Regions from separate parts of the Breoghania sp. genome, predicted to be linked through region 1. Evidence: predicted binding sites of a transcription regulator. Region 1 holds the regulator's gene; each other region holds the start of a gene.
The links. The regulator LexA, encoded in region 1, represses DNA repair genes until DNA is damaged. The targets are predictions, from matches to a motif close to TGTTCNNNNTGTGTTCNG.

Region 1 (5,490 bases):
TCCGGATTGGCGCAGAAGATAAAACGGCGTGTCGGGTCGACAAGGCCACCCGGAACCTCATTGCTCGGTTTCGGAGGAATAAGAAATACGTCTGGCGCAAGGCTGCGCAGCCGGTTTGTCCGTTCCTATCTCTCGCTGGTCGATGCAATGCGTCGGGATCTGGAACGCGGGGGTGGGTTTCCCTGGCTGATCGTGTGCTACGCCTGTGGGATCTGGCTCTATTTTGAGCTCCCGCGCGAACCGCAGCTATGGGCCACGCTGCCTTTGGCGCTTGCGATGTCTGTCGCGGCCACAACGCGCAGACGGCGCGGTCACGCGGCCTTTGTGATGCTGGCCTTGACAGCCATTGCGGCTGGATTGGCCATAGCGGATCTTCGTACATGGTTGGTGGCAACGCCGCGTCTTGCCGCGGAGAGGACCCATACGGTCAAAGGCTGGGTGGAGGCGGTGGAGCCACGCGCCGTCGGCTATCGGCTGAGCGTGCGCCCGATGACAATAAGCGGTGTCGAAGCGAGCGCCATGCCGGCGCGTATCCGTGTTACGGGCCGCGCGGAGCCCACGCCCGTGGCCGGAGAAGCCGTTCGCTTCCGCGCGCGTCTGTCGCCCCCGCAAGGGCCTGTTCTTCCCGGAGGATACGCCTTCGACCGGGCCGCCTTTTACGAGCAGGTCGGAGCCTATGGCTTCATCTTCGGGCGTGTGGAACGTGATGGCGAGCAAGCGCGCACACGCCCGTCATCGATACGCCTGAAAGCCGCATTGGCCTCCCTCCGTGCCAGGATTGGCGAACGCATCCGCGAGACCTATGGGGGCGATTCCGGGGCGATTGCCGCTGCGTTGATTGTTGGGGAACGCGGCGCGGTTTCCGAAGAAGCGCAGGAGGATCTGCGGATCGCTGGGCTGGCGCATGTTCTCGCCATTTCGGGAATGCACATGGCGCTCGTGGCGGGCGTCGTCTTCTTTGCCATCCGGGCGGTACTGGCGCTGAGCCCGGTACTGGCACTTTATCATCCGATCAGGAGCTGGGCTGCCGGTGGGGCGCTTGCCGCCGCGACGCTCTATCTCGCCATTTCTGGAGGTTCGATCGCCACGCAGCGCGCCTATGTCATGGCGGCGGTCGTTTTCCTTTCCATGATAGCGGGACGTCCGGCCGTGACCATGCGCTCCGTCGCTCTGGCTGCTGCAATCGTGCTGACGCTTTCCCCCGAATCCCTGTTGCAGCCGGGGTTTCAGATGTCCTTTTCTGCCGTCATTGCGCTGATCGCAGCCTACAGGGCACTTTTTGAGGCACGACGACGGCGACAAGGAAATCGGCAGGCGCGGGAAATCGTTGGGCGGTCGATGCTCCGGCGCGGCATGCGCCTTGCCGTGTTGTGGGGGGCGGGGCTCGTCATGACTTCGCTGATCGCGGGGCTTGCGACCGGCCCGGTTGCGCTCACGCATTTCTTCCGCAGCAGTCCCCTCGGTCTGATCGCCAATGTCGCCGCGATGCCGCTTGTGAGCCTGATCATCATGCCCCTGGCTGTTGTGAGCCTGGTCACCATGCCTTATGGGCTCGACCCGCTTCCCCTATACCCAATGCAGGCAGCCATTGATGCGATGCTGGCAATCGCCGCGAAAATCGCTGAATGGACACCCGGCGGAGGTGTTATCGGGGCAATCGGTAATGCGCCTGCCATTCTCTTCACCGGGGGGCTCTTATGGATAGCGCTCTGGTCCTCACGGTGGCGGTATCTCGGGATCGCGCCTGTCTGTCTGGCGGTTCTCGTTGGCGCGATGCATGAAAGCCCGGACATGATCGTGAGCGAGGACGGACGCACAATCGCCCTGCGCGGGCCCGACGGGCATCTTGCTCTGGATATTGGTTCGGGCGGAAAATTCGGCGCAGAGATCTGGCTCAGGTCGGACGGGGATGCAGCCGAGCTGAAGTCACGCGAAGTCGACGGGCGGATGCGGCGCTGCGATGCGGAGGCTTGTATCTACACAATTGCTGCGCCCCGCGAGGCTCCACTGTCCGCGGAGGCTGGAGCCGAGGTAGTCCTTCAGCACCTTAAAACCAATGCGCCCGACGATCTTGTTGCGGGGCTTGAGCCCGGGGCTGCCCCTTCCGGCATGGAGCGCAACCCAGGCATCTCCAGAGAGGGTGACGGGGAATACGAGAGGGGCTGGGCGAGCAAGGGACGCATGCGCCTGAGCGATGAAGCACCGCACCGACGCGTGATCCATGTCTCAAGGGTCATTCGCCCCGAGGCTTTCGCGGAGGATTGCCTCCGCGCCGATATCGTCGTGACGGCTCTGACGGCCCCGGCCAATTGCGCAGACCATGCAATCGTGATCGATCGGGCGTTTCTCAAGATCCACGGTGCAACCGCGCTCTATTGGCGAGAAAAGATACAGAACGTCTCTGCCGTGACGGGCGAGCCCCCGGCCTCGCAGCGCGAAAAACGCGCCGCGAAAGCCGACGTCACGCGCGATGCCAAACCATTTCCGACGCAAACCACGCCGCCTCAGGATCTGCCCGCCAAAACGCTTCGCAGCGTTGCGGCAAAGCCTGCGACCCATCCGCCGCCAGCGCCACTGGATCGGATCGTGCCCCACATCGTGACCGCACGCTCCGCCCAGTTGAGGCCATGGCAGATGCGTCCGGCGCCATGACTTGCCCGCCTGGCGGTCATGGCCGTGCCGCCCCGGCGAAGATGGGCCCGCTCGAACGGCCTGAGGCCGGGAGCGAGAGAAGAATGGGCGGCCGTCTAATGACAGGGCCGCCCGCCGTCCTGCCCTCAATAGCGGCGGAAGAGGGCGGCCAGCTTACCTTGGATCCGAACGCGGTCGGGGCCGAAAATGCGCGTTTCGTAGGCCGGGTTGGCGGCTTCCAGCGCGATGGAGGCCCCCTTGCGACGAAGCCGCTTCAGGGTTGCTTCCTCGTCGTCGATCAGCGCCACCACGATGTCTCCGTTATCGGCGGAGCTTCCTTTGCGGATCAGCACTGTGTCGCCGTCGAGAATACCGGCTTCGATCATGGAATCGCCGCGCACCTCAAGCGCGAAGTAATCGCCGCTTCCAAGCATGTCGATGGGGACCGGAATGGAATGGCTGTGCGTTTCGATAGCAGAGATGGGGACGCCGGCGGCAATGCGGCCCATGACCGGAACCGAAACAACCTCGCCGTCTTCCACGGCGTGAGAACTGGTGTTCGGTTTCGATGGTTCGCTTGCCTTGCCCAAAGACCCTTCGATAACGCTTGGCGAGAACCCCCGCCCACGTTGAGCCGCAAACCCGGGCGAGACCGAATCCGGCAGGCGCACGACTTCAAGCGCACGAGCCCTGTTGGGGAGCCTGCGGATGAAGCCGCGCTCCTCCAAAGCGGTGATGAGGCGATGAATGCCGGACTTCGAGCGCAGGTCCAGCGCATCCTTCATTTCGTCGAAGGAGGGCGGCACGCCCGTTTCTTTCAGACGCTCGTGAATGAACATCAGCAGTTCGAATTGCTTACGCGTCAGCATTGGGTCTTCCGCCTGCATGTCGTCCGGGTACAAAACGCGAACGCAGGGTATCCGTTCTATATGTGTTCTGCAAGGGGCCGGGCAGGCAATCAACATGTGCGGAGGTTCAAAAGGTGCTTGAGCTAGATACCGTGAAGGATCCGGAAAGGCGTCAATAGTGCTGAAAATACTGAAGAAAACGGGGCTGGGCCGCATGGTTTGGAACGTGCCGATTGCGTCTCTTGAGTGCGGGGCTGGCCATGGATTCCATCGTTCCGACGGTGGTTCTTGATATGAAAAAGGGGCCGAAGCGACCTGCTTCGACCCCCTGAAAGAACTGCCGGGAGCGAATCTGCTAACCGGCGAAAGCGCGTTCGATGACGAATTCTGCGGGACGATTGTTCGCGCCCTCCACGAGCCCGGCCTTTTCCAGAAGGACTTTCGTATCCTTCAGCATCTCCATGGAGCCACAGATCATGCCACGGTCACTGGCCGGATTGAGAGGAGGAACATCGAGATCGGTGAAGAGCTTCCCGCTCTCTATCAGATCGGTAATCCGCCCCTTGAAGGGATAGTCTTCACGCGTGACGCTCGTGTAGTGGCGCAGCTTGGAGGTATCGAGCACCTCCTGAAGCATCTCGTCGGTGCGGATCTCCTCCACGAGGTCGAGGCCATATTGTAGCTCGGCCACTTCGCGGCAGGTATGGGTCAGGATTAGTTCATCGAACTTCTCGTAGGTCTCCGGATCCCGAATGAGGCTTGCAAAGGGCGCGATTCCGGTGCCGGTGGAGAACATGTAGAGCCGCTTGCCGGGAATGAGCGCATCGTTCACCAGCGTACCCGTGGGCTTCTTTTTCATCAGTACGGCATCACCGACCTTGATGTTCTGGAGATGCGAGGTCAGCGGACCGTCGGGCACCTTGATGGAGAAGAACTCAAGCTCTTCCGCCCAGGACGGGCTTGCGATGGAATAGGCGCGCACGAGCGGCTTTCCGTCGATCATCAGGCCGATCATCACGAACTCGCCTGACCGGAATCGGAAGCCGGCCGGACGGGTCATGCGGAAGCGGAACAGGCGGTCGGTATAGTGTGTTACCTCCGTCACCGTTTCCACATAGGTGTTTGCGGGCGCGATGGCGATGAGTTCGTCGGGGCGCGTCATAACGTTCATATCGAATTCCTGGGCAGTCCAACCATATTGGTTCACGCGGCTTGTCTGGCGGGCTGTGTAACCTCACGCCATAGAGCCTTTCGGAGTGCGGGCCGTCGCATAGGGCGCGTCGTCGCCATACATGCGAAGGAAATGGCTTTAAAGGCTCGGCCCATTTCAGTCGATACCGTTATACAGCAAACGACAGCGGCATAAACGTCCCCGATCAACCGAACTTCGGCGGCAGTGGGAAAGAGCTTTCTCCACGATGCGTACGCGGTGAAATGCGATGCCCTGCGCCCGAGCGGCGGTGCGCCGGTCTTGTCGTGCAATGGGCCTAGAGACGAAGCACCGAAACCGGGGCTCCTGCCTCAAGCGCGGGGGCAAATGGGGGCCTTATGACCAGCCCATCCGCCAGCGCCAGACGCGAAAGCACGGAACTGTCCTGAAGTGTGAACGGGGTCGCGATCAGCACACCGTTCTCGTCTCGTCGCAGGGTCGCTCGCAAATAGTCCTGACGCTGATCATTCGCGGGCAGGGGCCCGGCAAGACGCGCCTGCTCCGGGGTGGCATCGCCGCCGATCCGGCCAAGCAGCGCCGCCAGCAGCGGGCGCAGGAAGAGATGGCCGCAGACAAGGCTGGAGACGGGATTGCCCGGCAGCCCCAGAACCTTCGTGTGGCCCAGATGGCCAGCCATCAACGGCTTTCCCGGCCGCATGGCAATGCGCCAGAAGGCAAGCTCCATGCCCTCGTTGCCAAGGGTCGCCTGAACGAGATCGTGATCACCCACGGAAGCTCCGCCAAGTGTCACGAGGACATCCGCCTCCCACGCGAGCGCCGCGCGCACATGTTCGGCAAGCT
Region 2 (5,490 bases), 1.1 Mb from region 1:
CCGCGGGACCAGAAGGCGGGCAATTCATCCGTGCCATAGGCGATGACCGGCACTCCGCGGGTTTCCAGCACCTCCAGCGTTTTCGGAATATCGAGCAGCGCCTTGGGCCCCGCCGCGACGACGCAGACCGGCGTGCGGCCCAGTTCATCGAGATCGGCGGAAATGTCGAAGCTGGTTTCCGCCCCGCGATGCACACCGCCAATGCCCCCGGTGGCGAAGACGGAAATACCGGCCGCATGGGCTGCCATCATGGTGGCAGCCACGGTGGTGGAGCCGGTGCGGCGTTGCGCGATGGCAAAGGCCAGATCCGCGCGCGAGAGCTTCATCACGCCGGAGGCTTGAGCCAGATCCTCCAGATCCGCCGAGGACAGGCCGATGCGCAAGATACCGTCAATGACCGCGATGGTGGCCGGCACAGCGCCTTCCTCGCGGATGACGGTTTCGACCGCGCGTGCGGTCTCGACGTTTTTCGGCCAGGGCATGCCGTGGGTGATGATGGTCGATTCCAGCGCCACAACGGGCCTGCCGGTGACAAGCGCCTCTTCGACTTCGGGCGAAGGGATGATTTCTTCAATCACGGTCCGGTCTTTCCTGTTGAGCCCTGCGGGGCGGCCGGTCAGGCCTCCGGGGGCGTTATGTCATAAGCTTGAGCGGATTGACTGTCAGGCGAGCCGATCCGCCTCGGCTGCATCGAGACGCAGATGCAGGGCTGCGAGGGTCAGACTTTCGGGGGCTGCGCCCGTTGCTTCCAGTGTGAGGGCGGCGGCGGCGCGACCGTAATCCAGGGCTTCGGCAAGGTCGAGGCCTGCCATCAGACCTGCGAGCGTTCCGCCCGTCAGGGCATCGCCTGCTCCGGTGACGTCCAGCGTTCTGGCGGGTAGCGCGGCGCGGCGGACGGGCTTTTCGCGCTTGCGCGCCATGACGACGCCATGCGCCCCGTCGGTGATGATGGCAGCGCCGACACCTTCGTCGACCAGCGCCTGCGCCAGGCTTTCCGCCGAGCCGCTCCGATCGACAAGGGTCTCCGCCTCGCCGAGATTGGCAAAGAGAAGATCAAGGCGCGAGAGGATCGGTTCCAGTTTTCGGGCCTTCGCTTTGGAGACGGCATCCGCCACCAGAAACACGCCGTCCCGGCGCAGGCCCGCAAGACGCATGAGCTCTTCCACCGTATCGGCGCGCAGGTTGGTGTCCATGAACCAGATGCGGGCTCCCGCCAGAAGGGAATGGTTGCGATGGAGCGTTTGCGGAGAGTACTGGGCGGTGATCGCGTCATCGACCACGGCGGCGGCCAGATGTCCGTCGGGATCGTGCAGCGCGAGATAGGTTGCGGTCACGCCGCGCCCCTCGGCGACGCCGCTCAGATCGAGGCCCAGCGCGCTCAACCGCTCCACAAGCTCCTTGCCATCGCCGTCCGCGCCCACACAGCCCAGCAGGCGGGCGGAGACGCCGAGACGGGCAAGAACCATGGCCACATTTGCCGCTACCCCGCCGGGGCGCCTTTCGATACGGGCGGGGGTGGAGGTGTCGGGCAGGATGCGCCGGTCCGCATGGGCGATGCGATCCAGATGGAGGCCGCCGACAAGCGCCACAGCCCCGGTGGGGCGCACCGGCGGCGAGCTTTCGCTTGGGGGAAATGGCGGCGTCATTGCGCGGCGGCTCCTTCACTCTCCGCCCGATTGCGGGCCCGATTGCTTCAATCTTCGTCTCAAGAGCGGGTCGCGCCAAGGGGGCGGGAGCGATTCCCGGCAGATCTCGTTCGCGACGCAGCGAAAGCGGCGGTGTACGTGCGCCAGGAACAAGATGTGAACATACTGAAATTAAACCATAAAATAGAGGCGCTTGACATGGGGATAAATATGCAGAACAAACCAGGTACATTGTAGCAGTTTGAAACCGCCTGACGGGCGTGGAATAAGGAGCCAGACATGTCACAGGCCTCACTTCGCCTCGTCGAGGGGACGGGAATGGATAAGACCAAAGCACTGGACGCAGCCCTGGCGCAGATCGAGCGCGCCTTCGGCAAGGGATCGATCATGCGGCTCGGCGAAGGCCAGGTCGTTGAGGTGGAGGCGATCTCCACCGGGTCGCTCGGGCTCGATATCGCACTCGGCATCGGCGGTCTGCCGCGCGGACGTATCGTGGAGATCTACGGTCCGGAATCCTCGGGCAAGACCACGCTGGCGCTGCACACGATTGCCGAGGCCCAGAAGAAGGGCGGCGTATGCGCCTTCATCGACGCCGAACATGCGCTGGACCCGGTCTATGCGCGCAAACTGGGCGTCACGATTGACGACATGCTGATCTCGCAGCCCGATGCGGGCGAGCAGGCGCTGGAAATCGCCGACACGCTGGTGCGCTCCGGCGCGATCGACGTGCTTGTGGTTGATTCCGTGGCCGCGCTCACCCCGCGTGCGGAACTTGAAGGTGAGATGGGCGACAGCCTGCCCGGCCTTCAGGCTCGTCTGATGAGTCAGGCGCTGCGCAAGCTCACCGCTTCGATCTCCAAGTCGAAGACCATGGTGATCTTCATCAACCAGATCCGCATGAAGATCGGCGTGATGTTCGGCTCGCCCGAAACAACGACCGGCGGCAATGCGCTCAAGTTCTATGCCTCTGTGCGTCTCGACATTCGCCGCATCGGTTCGATCAAGGACAAGGACGAGGTTGTCGGCAACCAGACCAAGGTCAAGGTCGTCAAGAACAAGCTCGCCCCGCCGTTCAAGCAGATCGAATTCGACATCATGTATGGCGAAGGCATCTCCAAGATGGGCGAACTCATCGATCTGGGTGTCAAAAGCGGGATGGTGGAGAAGTCGGGGGCCTGGTTCTCCTACAACAGCCAGCGTCTGGGGCAGGGGCGTGAGAACGCCAAGAATTTCCTGCGCGAGAACCCGGCTGTCGCGGAAGAGATCGAGCTGGCAATCCGCCAGAATGCGGGGCTTATCGCGGAAAAGATCACCGACCCGGAAGGCGGTGAAGAGGGCCCGAGTGGTTCCGTCGACGATTGATCGCCCCCATGGCGGGAGGCTGCCAAACGGGTGGCCTCACGTGGGAAGTGTGCGCCTTCGTCTTCGACAGACAGCATTTGCAAGTGAAAAGCCCCGTTGGAGCATCGGTTCCGGCGGGGCTTTTTGCGCTCAGGGTTCCGTCAGAACTTGGGCTTCGTCAGAACCGGGGTTTCCTTGGACCCTGGGTTTTCCAGAAACCGAGTGCTTTCGGCAGCGGAGCGCCCACCCGCGCCGGTTGGCCCCGTGCATCTGGCGGCGGCGCTTGAGGCGCGCCGTACTTGTGGATTGGTGCGCGCCTTCTGCGCATGCGCGCGGATAACGGATATGATCCTTTCCCGTCTCAATTCTCACGACCGGTTCCGGTACGCGCCACCTGGTGTGGTTCCAGGTTCCATCCGGTCGTTTTCCTCTGCCGTTCGGGCCTCCAACCGTTCGGCATCTCCCGGCCAGAAGACCGCTCGGTATTTGGCCTCCGCTTGACCTCGTCTCTCTCACCGAAGGGATACCCATGAATTCCGCTTCCTCTCTTCTCGCAGCCTCCCTTCTGGGCTGCGGACTTGTCGCCGGTTCCCCCGCACTTGCCGCCGATGCGCCTGTCGCACCGAAGGTTCTCGTCATCTCCATGTTCAAGCACGAAGCCTCCAGCTGGTTGGAGAAGGAAGGCTTGACCGACAAGATCGCCATTGACGGTCTGTCGGAAGATTTCCCCGATCTTTCCTGCAATGATCGCGGGCTGTGCCTTGTCACCACCTCCATGGGCTATGCGAATGCCGCAAGCTCCATCACCGCGCTGGTGCTTTCCCCCAAGGTCGATCTTTCTCAGACCTATTTCCTGATCGCCGGCATTGCCGGTATCGACCCGGCCAATGGCACGCTGGGCTCCGCCATGTGGGCGCGCTATGCCATCGATGGGGGCCTGCAGTGGCGGATTGATGATCGCGAGGCGCCTGAAGGGTGGGTTTCCGGCGGCTTCGGGATGTTCTCCAAGGGCTATGGCGAAAAGCCCGGCTCTTTCTATGGCACCGAGGTCTATCACCTGAACGAGGCCCTGGCTGACGCGGCCTTCGAGGCGTCCAAGGATGTGGAACTCGCCGATAGCGAGGGGGCGAGCGCCTATCGCGCGCATTATGCGGAAGAGGCCGCGAAGGCGAAGCCGTCCGTCGGCATGTGCGATACGGTTTCCACCGACCAGTGGTGGCATGGCGTTGCGCTGGGTGAGGCGATGAACGACTGGGCCGCGCTGTTGAGCGATGGGGCTGCCGACTATTGCACCACCCAGCAGGAAGACAACGCCACGCTGACCGCACTTTCGCGCGGTGAGAAGCTCGGCAAGCTCCACATGGATCGCGTCGCCATCCTGCGCACCGCCTCCAATTTCGATCGTCCCTATCCCGGTCAGGCCCCGCAGGATTCGCTGAACGCCAATTCCGGCGGCTTCATGCCCGCCATCACCAACGCCTATCTTGTGGGCAAGGCTTTCACCGATACGGTTCTGGACAACTGGGGGGACTGGAAAGACGGCGTTCCGGCCCGCTAGAAACGGCCTTCCAAACGGCAGAAACGGGCCAGTTCGTAACCCGGGTTGCGGCCTGGTCCGTGATATGCGCCGTATCGGTCGCATTTTCAGGGAAGCGGGGCCAAGCGCACCGCTTCCCTTTGCTGCCTTAAGGCTTTAAAACCCGCGCGGTGCAGTTATGAACATGATCCTTGCGCGCGGCCTCCACTTGCGTGTCGCGGACACAAGGGGCCGTCGGCAAAGCGGCTTGCGAAACACATGATGACGAGGTCGAAAATCTGATGAGCGGCGTCAACGAAATCCGATCGACGTTCCTGGACTTCTTTCGCCGCAACGGTCACGAGATCGTTGCCTCCGGCCCGCTGGTGCCGCGAAACGATCCGACGCTGATGTTCGCCAATGCCGGCATGAACCAGTTCAAGAACGTGTTCACCGGCCTGGAAAAGCGCAACTACACCCGCGCGACAACGGCACAGAAATGCGTGCGCGCCGGCGGCAAGCACAACGACCTCGACAATGTGGGCTACACCGCGCGCCATCACACCTTCTTCGAGATGCTCGGCAACTTCTCGTTCGGCGATTACTTCAAGGATGTCGCCATCGAGCTTGCCTGGAAGCTGATCACCGAAGAATACGGCCTGCCGAAGGACAAACTGCTCGTCACCGTCTATTCGGAAGACGATCAGGCGTTTGATCTGTGGAAGAAAATTGCCGGTCTCTCGGAAGACAAGATCATTCGCATTCCGACCTCGGACAATTTCTGGACCATGGGCGATACCGGCCCGTGCGGTCCGTGCTCGGAGATCTTCTTTGATCACGGCGATCACATCTGGGGTGGCCCTCCGGGCTCGCCGGAAGAAGACGGCGATCGCTTCATCGAGATCTGGAACCTCGTCTTCATGCAATATGAGCAGAAGACGAAGGAAGAGCGTGTGGACCTGCCGCACCCCTCCATCGACACGGGCA
Region 3 (5,490 bases), 370 kb from region 1:
CCGCGCAGGCGCATGGCGATCAACGAGGCGAGGCGGCCGACGACAAGCCCTTCGGCGTCGATCAGAACCCACTTCTTCTCGATGTCCGCCGGTTTGGCAGAATAGGTCTTCATGACTCGCATCCGAGATGAGGATGTCCGGTGCCGGTGGTTGCCCTCCGAAATCCGGACGATTGTAAATGTGCGGCAGCGCGAATGCCCAAAGAACATATGCGAGCCACCGCAGGATCGGTGGAGGTAATACAGAGCCGCGGGCGTCACGTCAAGCGGATTGTTCCAAAAAACATAATATAAATCAATAACTTGCAAAAAAGGTAATAAGTTACCACATCTTTTCGCCTCGCGATGCCTCTCCGCCTCTATCGGCACGCGAATGCCCGCAGGATTTGGCAGGACGCGCAGCGGGCCCGCGCGTCCCTCAAGATGGTGGCACAGACGAAACGGGCCAGGCTTTCCTGATCGAAAGCCCGGCCCGTCCTCAATTCATCTCACCCGGACTGAAACCGGGGCACAGGCCCAATTCACTGGCCCAGTCCGCTGGCTCAGAACGGAATTTCGTCGTCCATGTCGTCGGCAATCGGGCGACCGCCGCCCTGCTGGCTGCCACCACCATATCCACCGCCCTGCTGGCCTCCGCCATAGGAACCGCCACCCTGGCCGCCCCCATAGGAGCCGCCACCCTGACCGCCGCCCTGGCCACCGCCGAAGGAGCCGCCGCCACCCTGACCACCGCCTTCGCCGCGACCATCGAGCATGGTCAGCGTGGAGTTGAAGCCCTGCAGAACAACTTCGGTCGAATAGCGGTCCTGACCATTCTGATCCTGCCACTTGCGGGTCTGGAGCTGGCCTTCGATATAGACCTTGGCGCCCTTGCGCAGGTACTGCTCGGCCACCTTGCACAGGCCTTCATTGAAGATCACGACGCGGTGCCACTCGGTGCGCTCCCGACGTTCGCCGCTGTTGCGGTCGCGCCAGCTTTCGGAAGTGGCAACGCTGAGATTTGCAATGGGCCGGCCGTCCTGAGTCCGACGAATTTCCGGATCGGCTCCCAGATTGCCGACCAGAATGACCTTGTTGACGCTTCCAGCCATGATTGACTCCGTTTCAATTCGCCTGATTGCCCGCCACTTCCAGGCCTCAGCCGAGACCGTGCTCCGGGCCGGAGCATCCCCCGTAACCGGGGTGGAGCGACAAACCTGTCTCGCCCTGAATCTGTGTTGCGCCCGGCAGTACGCGATAGGGTCGGGCAATACAACCCGCCGATACCCGCCATCCCGGCTTATCAAACATTGCCGACCGGCTGTCAGGCCAGTCCCCTTGCGACAACAGCCTTGCGAACGCGCTGCCACATCGCAGCCAGCGGATATCGCGCATTCTCTCCAGTTTAAACGCTTCTGTGCGCCCGCGCCCAAGCTCGGAAACGATCCTCAAGCCACCCTGCCCCGTTTTTTCCACAGTCGCATTGGCACAATCCAAATGTTTTTGTTTTGTTCCTATATGATTTTGGCAATCTCATCAATTCCCCGTTCAGATCGCCGGATGCGCTTGTCCGGAGAAAATTCCCTCCACTTTGGAACGCTTCGTTCTGGCCATCATGCCTTTGCCTGGACTAGGTTGGCGCGCGCTTCGTCCTAAGAGGTGTCTGTGAGAATTTCGGGAGTCTATTGAATGTATCTGTTTTCCAAGGGGCATCGCGTCCTGGCCTCGGCAACGCTCGCGCTGAGCCTGTCGATGGTGGCCGCCCCTGCCCTTTCTCAGGAGAAGGCCGCAGCAACATCCCCCGCGCGCCTGTGGTCCGTAACCTGTGCCGATGCGGCGTCCGGCAAGGGCAGCCAATGCCAGATGGTTCAGACCCTCGCCATGAAGAACACCGGCCAGCGCCTCCTGACCATCGCCGTGCAGAAGCAGGAAACAGAGGATCATCCGCGTCTGATCGTCGGACTTCCCCATGGTGTCTTTTTCCCAGGCGGCGTGTCCGTTGCCATAGACGAAGGGAAAAAGAGCCCGGTGACCGTGCAGACCAGCGATGCCAATGGCGCCTACGCCACCGAAACCCTTGATGACAAGATGTTGGAAGCGCTGCGCAAGGGCAGCCAGTTGAAGGTCGAGTTCGAAAGCGGCAGCCGCGAGAAGCTGGAAATCCCGGTCTCGCTCAAGGGCTTTGCCGAAGCCTATCAGCGCGTTTCCAGCTTCGGTGGCTGAGGGGCGCGGAGACACCCGGTAGAAATTCAAAAAGGCCCCGCAGCATCAGCGCCGCGGGGCCATTTTTCATGTCACGTGCATTTCCTGCAGAGCAGGCGAAATCAGCTATCCGCCTTGCGCGCGAGCTCGCCCCAGCACTGGCTGGAGATCAGATGGCAATAGATCCCCGCGATCACGCCATCGCGACGCAGCCCCAGATAGGCCTCGTCCGACAGCGTCTGGAGCTTGCGCTCATCGATCACGAGATAGTCGGCGATGCGCACCGTGTCGCCGCTCTTGAGCGTGAACTGCGCCTGGTTGGGCACCAGAAGTTCGTTTTCCTGCAGCCGCTGGACGAAAGCCTCCGTCGCGCTGGCCTGCCGCTGGAAGGCGGCGCAGAATTCCAGAGCCTTTTCCGTCCACTCCGAAGGCTTGCCGTCGACAAAGAGCGGCATCTCGCCGCCCTCGCGCAGACGCGGGCTCGCACGGTCCACGCAAAGGGCGAAATTGTCGCCGGTATTCTCCCGAACCAGAATGTAAGGATAGCGGCGTACATACCCGGGAACATAAGCGTTTTTGTCCCAGCGCCCCTCCGCATCGACAAACATGTTCTCGTTTTGATGAAGGCCGACGATCGCCACGGGCTGCGGCGTTTCGCTGCCGACAAACACGATCGGATAGGTCCGACAAGCGGCCGGAAATTCCGCCAGCGTGATCGGCACGGCCTGCGTGTGCGCGGCAAAGCCGACATCGTCACCCGGATCAAGCCCGAGCCCCTCATGCCGCTCCGGGCTCAAGGCCTCCGGCGCTGAATAGAACAGCGGCAGAATGCCCTTGGGCGCCTCACCTTCGCCGGAGCCGTTCGCAACAGCGCCATTTCCCGCCTGGGAGGTCTGAGCCGCCGCATCGGCCGTGCTTGTCTTGTCCGTCATCAAATCTGATCCTGAGCCGGAAATTCCATGTGTGACAGTATCTTTGCCATCGAATCGCATTTTACGCCACTTGCGGGGTCATTGCTGACCAATCCCGGCTTTCAAAGGGCAAAAGCCACCAGAAACACTGCATAAGGCGCTTTTACAGGGTTTTCATGAGATCCGCATGTCGCGCAAAAGGCGCGGCAAGGATGCCGGCGCAGCCCAAAACCCGATTTCCGGCAGGCCCTTGGCGGGCGAACGACACAGCCGGGACAGGCTTGCCGTCTTTGGAGTGCGCGCCGACCGCTTGTCGCGCGATCCCCTGCGATGGCCCGCCGTCTTTCTGGTTGACCCTCTGCAAACGCGGTCATGAGCCGCTTCCGCAAGAAAGATTGCACACAGCCCCGTTGCCCATGCCAATCGGCAGCCGCCCGTCCGCAATCCCTCGGCGATCCGCGCGCCCCATCTGGCGATGCCATGCCTTGGCGCAACGCTCCCGTTGACCTATGGTCAGGTAAGAGCGCGACGACCTGGCGAACGCGGGACGCAATCCACACCATGACCGACCTCGCCGCACTGGAACTGAGGGTTTTTGAACCGCTGATCGGCGAGACATTCCGGCTCAGCTGCGATGTCGGCGACATGGATCTGGTGCTGCACGAAGCTCAGGCACTGGGGCCGTCGATCCGGTCGCGCGGCGCGTTCGCGCTCGTCTTCCGGGCAGCACCGGAGCGCCCGCTTTCCCAGCAGCTTTACACCATTCACCACCCGGCATTGGGCAACATTCAGCTGCTTCTCATCCCGATTGGTCCCCAGGGCGACGCCCTCGCCTATGAAGCGATCTCCACCTAAAGTCTGCCTTCCAAACGAATTCTTTCAAGACTTTAAAAACAAAGCCTAGGACGCTTTATTTGCAATATTATTCATGGTTGCACCTTCCTCCCCAGACGGCGTGAAGCCGCTCCTCGCGAAAGCCGCATGCCCCCCTGTTGCGGGTTACCGAAGATGCTGAAAACGCGCATGATGCAGATGCCATTCGCAGTTATGGATCGATGCCCCGGGCGGGCGCCTCCTGCCAAGGCTTCACGCCCCCTCCCGCACATCTGGCATTGGTCGACCCTGGCGACTTTTTCATTGTTCCGCTTTTGTTCCTGCATTAATATGGCGTTCGCCCCGTTGAAAGCTCCGCGAAATCTCCCACTTGATGCATCTATGCGCTGAGACGATATTCGCGCTCGCCGGAAGGTCGGCCCCGTAACGCAAGCATACGGGCGCGCGCTGCCAACGATATTCGATATGAACTATGCGGCGTCGGACGAACGCCGCACGGAAGGACGTCCTGATGCCGGACCAGTTAACCGAGCCGAGCCGCTCCATCTCCATTCGCGGTGCGCGCGAGCACAACCTGAAGAATGTCGATCTCGACATTCCGCGCGACAAGCTGGTGGTGATGACCGGTCTGTCCGGGTCCGGCAAATCCTCTCTCGCCTTCGACACCATCTATGCCGAGGGACAGCGCCGCTATGTGGAAAGCCTGTCCGCCTATGCGCGCCAGTTTCTGGAGATGATGCAGAAGCCGGACGTCGATCAGATCGACGGGCTTTCTCCGGCTATTTCGATCGAGCAGAAAACCACCTCGCGCAATCCGCGCTCCACGGTGGGCACGGTCACCGAAATCTACGACTACATGCGCCTTCTTTTCGCGCGTGTCGGCGTTCCCTATTCGCCGGCAACGGGCCTGCCGATCGAGAGCCAGACGGTCAGCCAGATGGTCGACCGCGTGCTGGAGCTGGAAGAAGGCTCGCGGCTCTATCTGCTGGCCCCCATCGTGCGGGGACGCAAGGGCGAATACCGCAAAGAACTCGCGGAGCTGATGAAGAAGGGCTTCCAGCGGGTCAAGATCGATGGTGAATTCCACGAGATCGCCGAAGCGCCTGCGCTCGACAAGAAGCTGAAACACGACATCGACGTGGTCGTCGATCGCCTTGTGGTGCGCGCGGACATCGCCAACCGGCTGGCGGACAGTTTCGAGACGGCCCTTCAGCTGGCGGACGGGCTCGCAATCGTCGAGTTCGCGGATCGTCCCAATGATCCCGCCGATGCCTCCGCCGTTCTTCAGAACAAGAACGAGACCCACCAGCGCATCGTCTTTTCGGAAAAGTTCGCCTGCCCGGTCTCCGGTTTCACCATTTCCGAAATCGAGCCGCGCCTGTTTTCGTTCAACAACCCCTTCGGCGCCTGCCCAAGCTGCGACGGCCTTGGCACGATGCTCGCTTTCGAGGGGGCGCTTGTCGTACCCGACGGATCGCTGACGTTGCGCGGCGGCGCTGTTGCCCCCTGGGCGCGTACCGGCGCCACCTCTCCTTATTACGCCCAGACGCTGGAAGCGGTATGCC
Region 4 (5,490 bases), 1.9 Mb from region 1:
CGTGGCACGGCCAAGACGGAGGATGAATGAGCGTTCCGGTGAAGATGCGTCTTCTGGCGCATGGTGTCGGCCTGCCCCTGCCCGCCTATCAGAGCGACGAGGCCGCCGGTGTGGATCTGATGGCCGCGGTGGAAGAGCTTGAGCCGATGCGGCTTGAGCCGGGCGCGCGCGCCCTTGTTCCCACCGGCATCGCCATCGCGCTTCCGCCGGGCTTCGAGGCGCAGATCCGGCCCCGCTCCGGCCTCGCGGCCAAGAACGGGGTCACGGTTCTCAACACCCCCGGCACGATCGACGCGGACTATCGGGGCGAGATCAAGGTCATCCTGATCAACCTGGGGGCCGAGCCCTTTGAGATCAGCCGCGGCGCGCGCATCGCGCAGATGGTCGTGGCGCCGGTCGCCCGCGCCGAAATCATCCCCGTCGACGATCTTGGTGAAACCGTGCGCGGGGGCCGTGGTTTCGGCTCCACCGGCACGCATTGAAGTCGCGAAAGTTCGGCGGGCGTGGACAAATGGCCTCGCCCGCCTCATATGTCTGCCAACACCCGCCCGTTCGGCCCCGTTGGCCGTCCCGTTTCTGTATCCCTGTTTGAGCCGCCCGCAAGCGTCACCGCATCCGGGCGACCCGAGATTTCATCGGAGCCTAGCTCATGTCGCTTCGCGTCGCCGTCCAGATGGACCACATTGCCTCGATCAACATTGCAGGCGACAGCGCCTTTGCCCTGATGCTGGAGGCGCAGAAGCGTGGCCACCAGCTCTATCACTACACCCCCGATCGCCTCGCCATGACGGGCAACACCGTCACCGCCCGGCTGGAGCCGGTGGAGGTGCGTGACGAGGCCGGTAATCATTTCACGCTCGGTGAAGGTGTGCGCACCGACATGAGCGAAATGGACGTCATCCTGATGCGTCAGGACCCGCCCTTCGATCTCGCCTATATCGCGGCCACCCACATGCTGGACAAGATCCACCCCAAGACGCTGGTGGTGAACGATCCGACCCATGTGCGCAATGCGCCGGAAAAGCTCTTCGTCACCGAATTCACCGATCTCATGCCGCCCACGCTGATCACCCGCGATCGCGCCGAGATCGACGCCTTCCGCGCCGAGCATGGCGAGATCGTCATGAAGCCGCTTTTCGGCCATGGCGGGGCGGCGGTCTTCCGCATCACGGCGGATGATCTCAATTACGGCTCGCTCTACGACTTCTTCGCCGTCACCTTCCGCGAGCCCTGGGTGATCCAGAAGTTCCTGCCCAACATCAAGCATGGCGACAAGCGCATCCTGCTGGTGGATGGCGAGTTCGCGGGCGCGGTCAATCGTGTGCCGGCGGAGGGCGATCTGCGCTCCAACATGGTGCGCGGCGGTGCGCCGAAGGAATCCGATCTGACGGATCGCGAGCGCGAGATCTGCGCCCGCCTCGGGCCTGCCCTGCGCGAACGCGGCCTGCTTCTGGTGGGCATCGACGTGATTGACGGCTGGCTGACGGAGATCAACGTCACCGCGCCCACCGGCATCCGCGCCGTCGCCCGCCTTGGCGGACCCGATATCGCCGCCCGCGTCTGGGACGTGATCGAGGCCCGTCGCAAGGCCTGATCAGGCGCAAATGGCAGCCCATTCAAAACCTCTTTTCGCGTGAAGCGGCTGTTCCGGTTCCCGCGCGACCACGCACATGGTCACATTTGCGTGGAAAGCGCATTTTCGGCGGGAAATCGCCGCGTGTGCAGCCTATATGTGCCCCCCCTGAACCCGGCGATGAAAAGGAAAAAAACATGTTTCGCCTGACGTTCCCCTTTCTGCTCGTTCCCCTGATCACCGGTGGAACCGCAACCGCAATCGTGATTGCGTGCGTATAAGGGTGGTTTGCAAGGGATTGGCCTGAGCTTGAAGGCCCGCCCATACAACGGTTGTAAAAACAACACCGTTCTCCGTGAAGAAGGTCGGCCTCCGCCGGCCTTCTTTGCTTTCAGCCTCCGCATGCGGCAAGGCGCGCGGGGCGTTTCGATTTGTTCCCATTCCGTTCTTGATATGACTGTCAAAATGACGTAGGGTCACCTCTGTTTCAGTCGATCGGATTTCATCTGCCAGGCGCTCATGTCCGTCGTGTGCTCATGTCAGGGGCGCAATGTGGGGGCGTATTTAAGGGCCGCGCATTTCGGGCCGCGCGTTGAAGGGGCGGGCGGCCCGCATTTCGCGATAAGGGCACACGTCTTGGGGGGCAAGCCATGGTCAGCCGCGTCACAACCGTGGCCTTTCAGGGCATTGAGGCGGTTGCCGTCGATGTGCAGGTTCAGGTCGGGCCGGGCTCGGTGGTCTTCAACATTGTCGGTCTTGCCGACAAGGCGGTTGCGGAAAGCCGGGAACGGGTCCGCAGCGCCCTGATCGCCTCCGGCATGTCGCTGCCGGCGAAACGCATCACCGTCAATCTCGCCCCCGCCGATCTGCCCAAGGAAGGCTCCCACTATGATCTGCCCATCGCGCTTGGTTTGATGGCGGCGATGGGGGCCGTTCCGGCGGACAGGCTTGCCGAGTATGTCGTCTTGGGCGAGTTGGCGCTGGATGGCACGATTGCGCCGGTCGCGGGGGTCTTGCCCGCCGCCATGGGGGCCAATGGCATGGGGCGCGGCCTGATCTGCCCGGCCGCATGCGGGCCGGAGGCCGCCTGGGCGAGTTCCGATATGGACATTCTGGCCCCGCAAAGCCTCATTCAGCTCGCAAATCACTTCAAGGGCACGCAAGTGCTTTCCCGCCCGCGCGCCGGTCTCAAGCCGCCCGCCGACGACCTTCCCGACATGGCGGAGGTGCGCGGCCAGGAAAGCGCACGCCGGGCGCTCGAAGTCGCGGCGGCCGGGGGGCACAATCTGCTGATGGTCGGGCCGCCGGGTGCGGGCAAGTCGATGCTTGCCGCGCGCCTGCCCTCCATCCTTCCACCGCTGACGCCGAAAGAGCTGCTGGAAGTGTCGATGATCGCCTCGCTGGCGGGCGAACTGGCCGAAGGGCGCCTGTCGGACAGGCGCCCTTTCCGGGCCCCCCATCACTCCGCATCGATGGCAGCATTGGTGGGCGGCGGCGCCAAGGCCCGCCCCGGCGAGGTGTCGCTTGCCCATAACGGGGTTCTGTTTCTGGACGAATTGCCGGAATTCAACCCGCAGGTGCTCGACAGCTTGCGCCAGCCGCTTGAAAACGGGGAGACGGTGATCGCGCGCGCCAATCACCGGGTCACCTATCCTTCCCGCATCCAGCTTGTCGCCGCCATGAACCCGTGTCGCTGCGGCCATGCGAGGGAGCCCGGCCACACATGCGCGCGCGGCCAGCGTTGCGCCGCCGACTATCAGGCGCGCATCTCCGGCCCCTTTCTCGACCGCGTGGATCTCTCCATCGAGGTGCCCGCCGTCACCGCCCGCGATCTGATCCGCCCCGGAAACGGGGAGCCCTCCTCTGCCATCGCCGAACGGGTCGCCGCCGCGCGCAGGCGGCAGGAGCAGCGCTATGCCGCCCTCAATGTCAGCGCCAGATGCAACGCGCAGGCGGGCGCGCGCCTCATCGAGACCGTGGCGCAGCCAGACGAGGCCGGCCTCGCCTTGCTGGGCGAGGCGGCCGATGCGCTGAACCTGTCGGCGCGCGGTTATCACCGTGTCCTGAAGCTGGCACGCACGCTTGCCGATCTCGGCGGGCATGAAAATGTCGGGCGCATCCATATTGCCGAGGCGCTCGCCTATCGCCAATTGGGCCAAAAACGCGCAAGCGCCGCCTGAAGGCCCGCCCTCCAAGCCGTCATCCTCACCAGTCCGCGCTGACCTTGCCCGGCCCCATCCCGTGCGTCCCGTTTTCCCATTGCCGGGAATGGCAAGGGTTTCGCAACGCCTTTACGGCAGACTGCGGATGCGTGTGCCCGGTTTGCGGAGCGCGCGCAGGGGCGCCCTTGTGGCGACCCGACCGGTCTGACGCGCGATGGCGCGCGCGAAAAGGGGGCCAGCGAGGCCATGCGGCAAGGGGCGGACAATCGGCGTATGACGCCGGAGAGCGGAGACGGCGGCGCGCCGGACCGCTCCTCCGTGTCTGCGACCGGCCCCGATGAATTGCCCGTTGCGCTGAGCGAACCCGATGGGCCGGATCAGACAGCCGCATGGGAAGACGACTGGAATGCGGAGAGCTTCGAGGAGCCTGAAAGCCGCGTCCGGCCCTGGCTTCTGGGGGCAGCCTCCGCGCTCGTTCTGGCGGCCATCGCCGTCGGGATCTTCCTCATCGACAAGTCGGGCCCGGCCCCGCTTGCCGCGCTTGCGCTGGTTTTTCTGGCGGGCGCAGGCGCCGTCGCGATTATCCGCGGTGCCGATATCGGCGGCTATCACGCAGCCGATGTGGCCGCCCAGCAGGACCAGATCGAGACCTTGCGTCGGCAGCTGGAGCAGATGGACGATCTCGTCTGGGAACTGCGTGAATCCGACGATCGCCACCGCTCCGTCATCAATGCGCTTGGCGATGTGATTTTCCGGCGCGACGGCGAAGGCCGGATCATTTACGCCAATGACGCCTTCACCCGCAGTTTCGGGGCACAGGCCGCCTCGGCCGCGGGGAGACCCTTCCGGTTGCCGCGGGCGCAGGCCGCAATGATGGCCGATGAAACCCTCTCCGGCTCTGGCGATCTGGCGCTTGAGACGCCCGCCGGACCACGGTGGTTCGCACGTCTCGATGTGCCGGTGCGCGGCGAAGGCGGGACGCCGGTGGTCCAGACGATCCTGCGCGACATCACCGATCGACATCTCGCGGAAGAGGCGCTTGTCGTCGCCCGCGATCAGGCGCAGACCGCCAATCAGGCGAAATCCCGCTTTCTGGCAACCGTCAGCCATGAAATTCGTACGCCCCTCAACGGCATTCTGGGCATGGGAACGCTTTTGCGCGAAACGAGCCTGACGGCTGAACAGGCAAGCTATGTGGAGGCCATCGCCACATCCGGCGACGCGCTGCTGTCACTGATCGACGAAGTGCTCGATTTTTCGCGCATCGAGGCGGGCAGGCTCGAACTTCAGCCCACGCCCACCCGTCTGGAGCTGCTTGCCGAGCGCGTGGTGGAGCTTCTCGCGCCGCGCGCGCAGGCCAAGGGGCTCGATATCGCCTGTTATGTTGCTCCGGATGTGCCGGAAGAGGTCCTGCTCGATGCCGCCCGCCTGCGCCAGGTGCTCATCAATCTGGCCGGAAACGGCATCAAGTTCACCGAACGCGGCGGCGTTCTGATCGAGATCCTGAAATCTGCCGCCGCAGGCGGAGCGGCCAATGGCCCGCTTCGCCTGACCGCCCGCGTCCACGACACCGGCATCGGCCTGACGAGCGAGGAGGCCGCGCGGCTTTTCAAGGAATTCGAGCAGGCCGACCCCGGTCCGGCCCGCCGCTATGGCGGCACCGGTCTCGGCCTCGCCATCTCGCAGCGCATTGTCGGCGCCATGAATGGCCGCATCTTCATCGAGAGCGAGCCGGGTCGCGGGGCAACCTTCTCC

Region 2: recA (recombinase RecA) is a predicted target of LexA. The motif match lies at 1,792-1,809, and genes of this name have one in related genera.
Region 3: uvrA (excinuclease ABC subunit UvrA) is a predicted target of LexA. The motif match lies at 4,230-4,247, and genes of this name have one in related genera.
Region 4: ABGM93_RS13930 (YifB family Mg chelatase-like AAA ATPase) is a predicted target of LexA. The motif match lies at 2,006-2,023, and genes of this name have one in related genera.

What each region holds. Positions count from the first base shown of each region.
Region 1 is NZ_OY771475.1:1,346,549-1,352,038, reverse strand. Features, by position in the region: gene ABGM93_RS06100 (ComEC/Rec2 family competence protein) at 61-2,652, shown strand; gene lexA (transcriptional repressor LexA) at 2,778-3,500, opposite strand; gene ABGM93_RS06090 (ferredoxin--NADP reductase) at 3,835-4,650, opposite strand; gene glp (gephyrin-like molybdotransferase Glp) at 4,967-5,490, opposite strand, start outside.
Region 2 is NZ_OY771475.1:228,022-233,511, forward strand. Features, by position in the region: gene ABGM93_RS00960 (pseudouridine-5'-phosphate glycosidase) at 1-578, opposite strand, end outside; gene ABGM93_RS00965 (PfkB family carbohydrate kinase) at 663-1,646, opposite strand; gene recA (recombinase RecA) at 1,926-3,008, shown strand; gene ABGM93_RS00975 (purine nucleoside permease) at 3,517-4,545, shown strand; gene alaS (alanine--tRNA ligase) at 4,806-5,490, shown strand, end outside.
Region 3 is NZ_OY771475.1:980,417-985,906, reverse strand. Features, by position in the region: gene rplM (50S ribosomal protein L13) at 1-113, opposite strand, end outside; gene ABGM93_RS04380 (single-stranded DNA-binding protein) at 542-1,090, opposite strand; gene ABGM93_RS04375 (invasion associated locus B family protein) at 1,668-2,201, shown strand; gene ABGM93_RS04370 (SapC family protein) at 2,303-3,112, opposite strand; gene ABGM93_RS04365 (hypothetical protein) at 3,653-3,946, shown strand; gene uvrA (excinuclease ABC subunit UvrA) at 4,437-5,490, shown strand, end outside.
Region 4 is NZ_OY771475.1:3,200,687-3,206,176, reverse strand. Features, by position in the region: gene coaBC (bifunctional phosphopantothenoylcysteine decarboxylase/phosphopantothenate--cysteine ligase CoaBC) at 1-30, shown strand, start outside; gene dut (dUTP diphosphatase) at 27-482, shown strand; gene gshB (glutathione synthase) at 650-1,594, shown strand; gene ABGM93_RS13930 (YifB family Mg chelatase-like AAA ATPase) at 2,224-3,753, shown strand; gene ABGM93_RS13925 (response regulator) at 4,009-5,490, shown strand, end outside.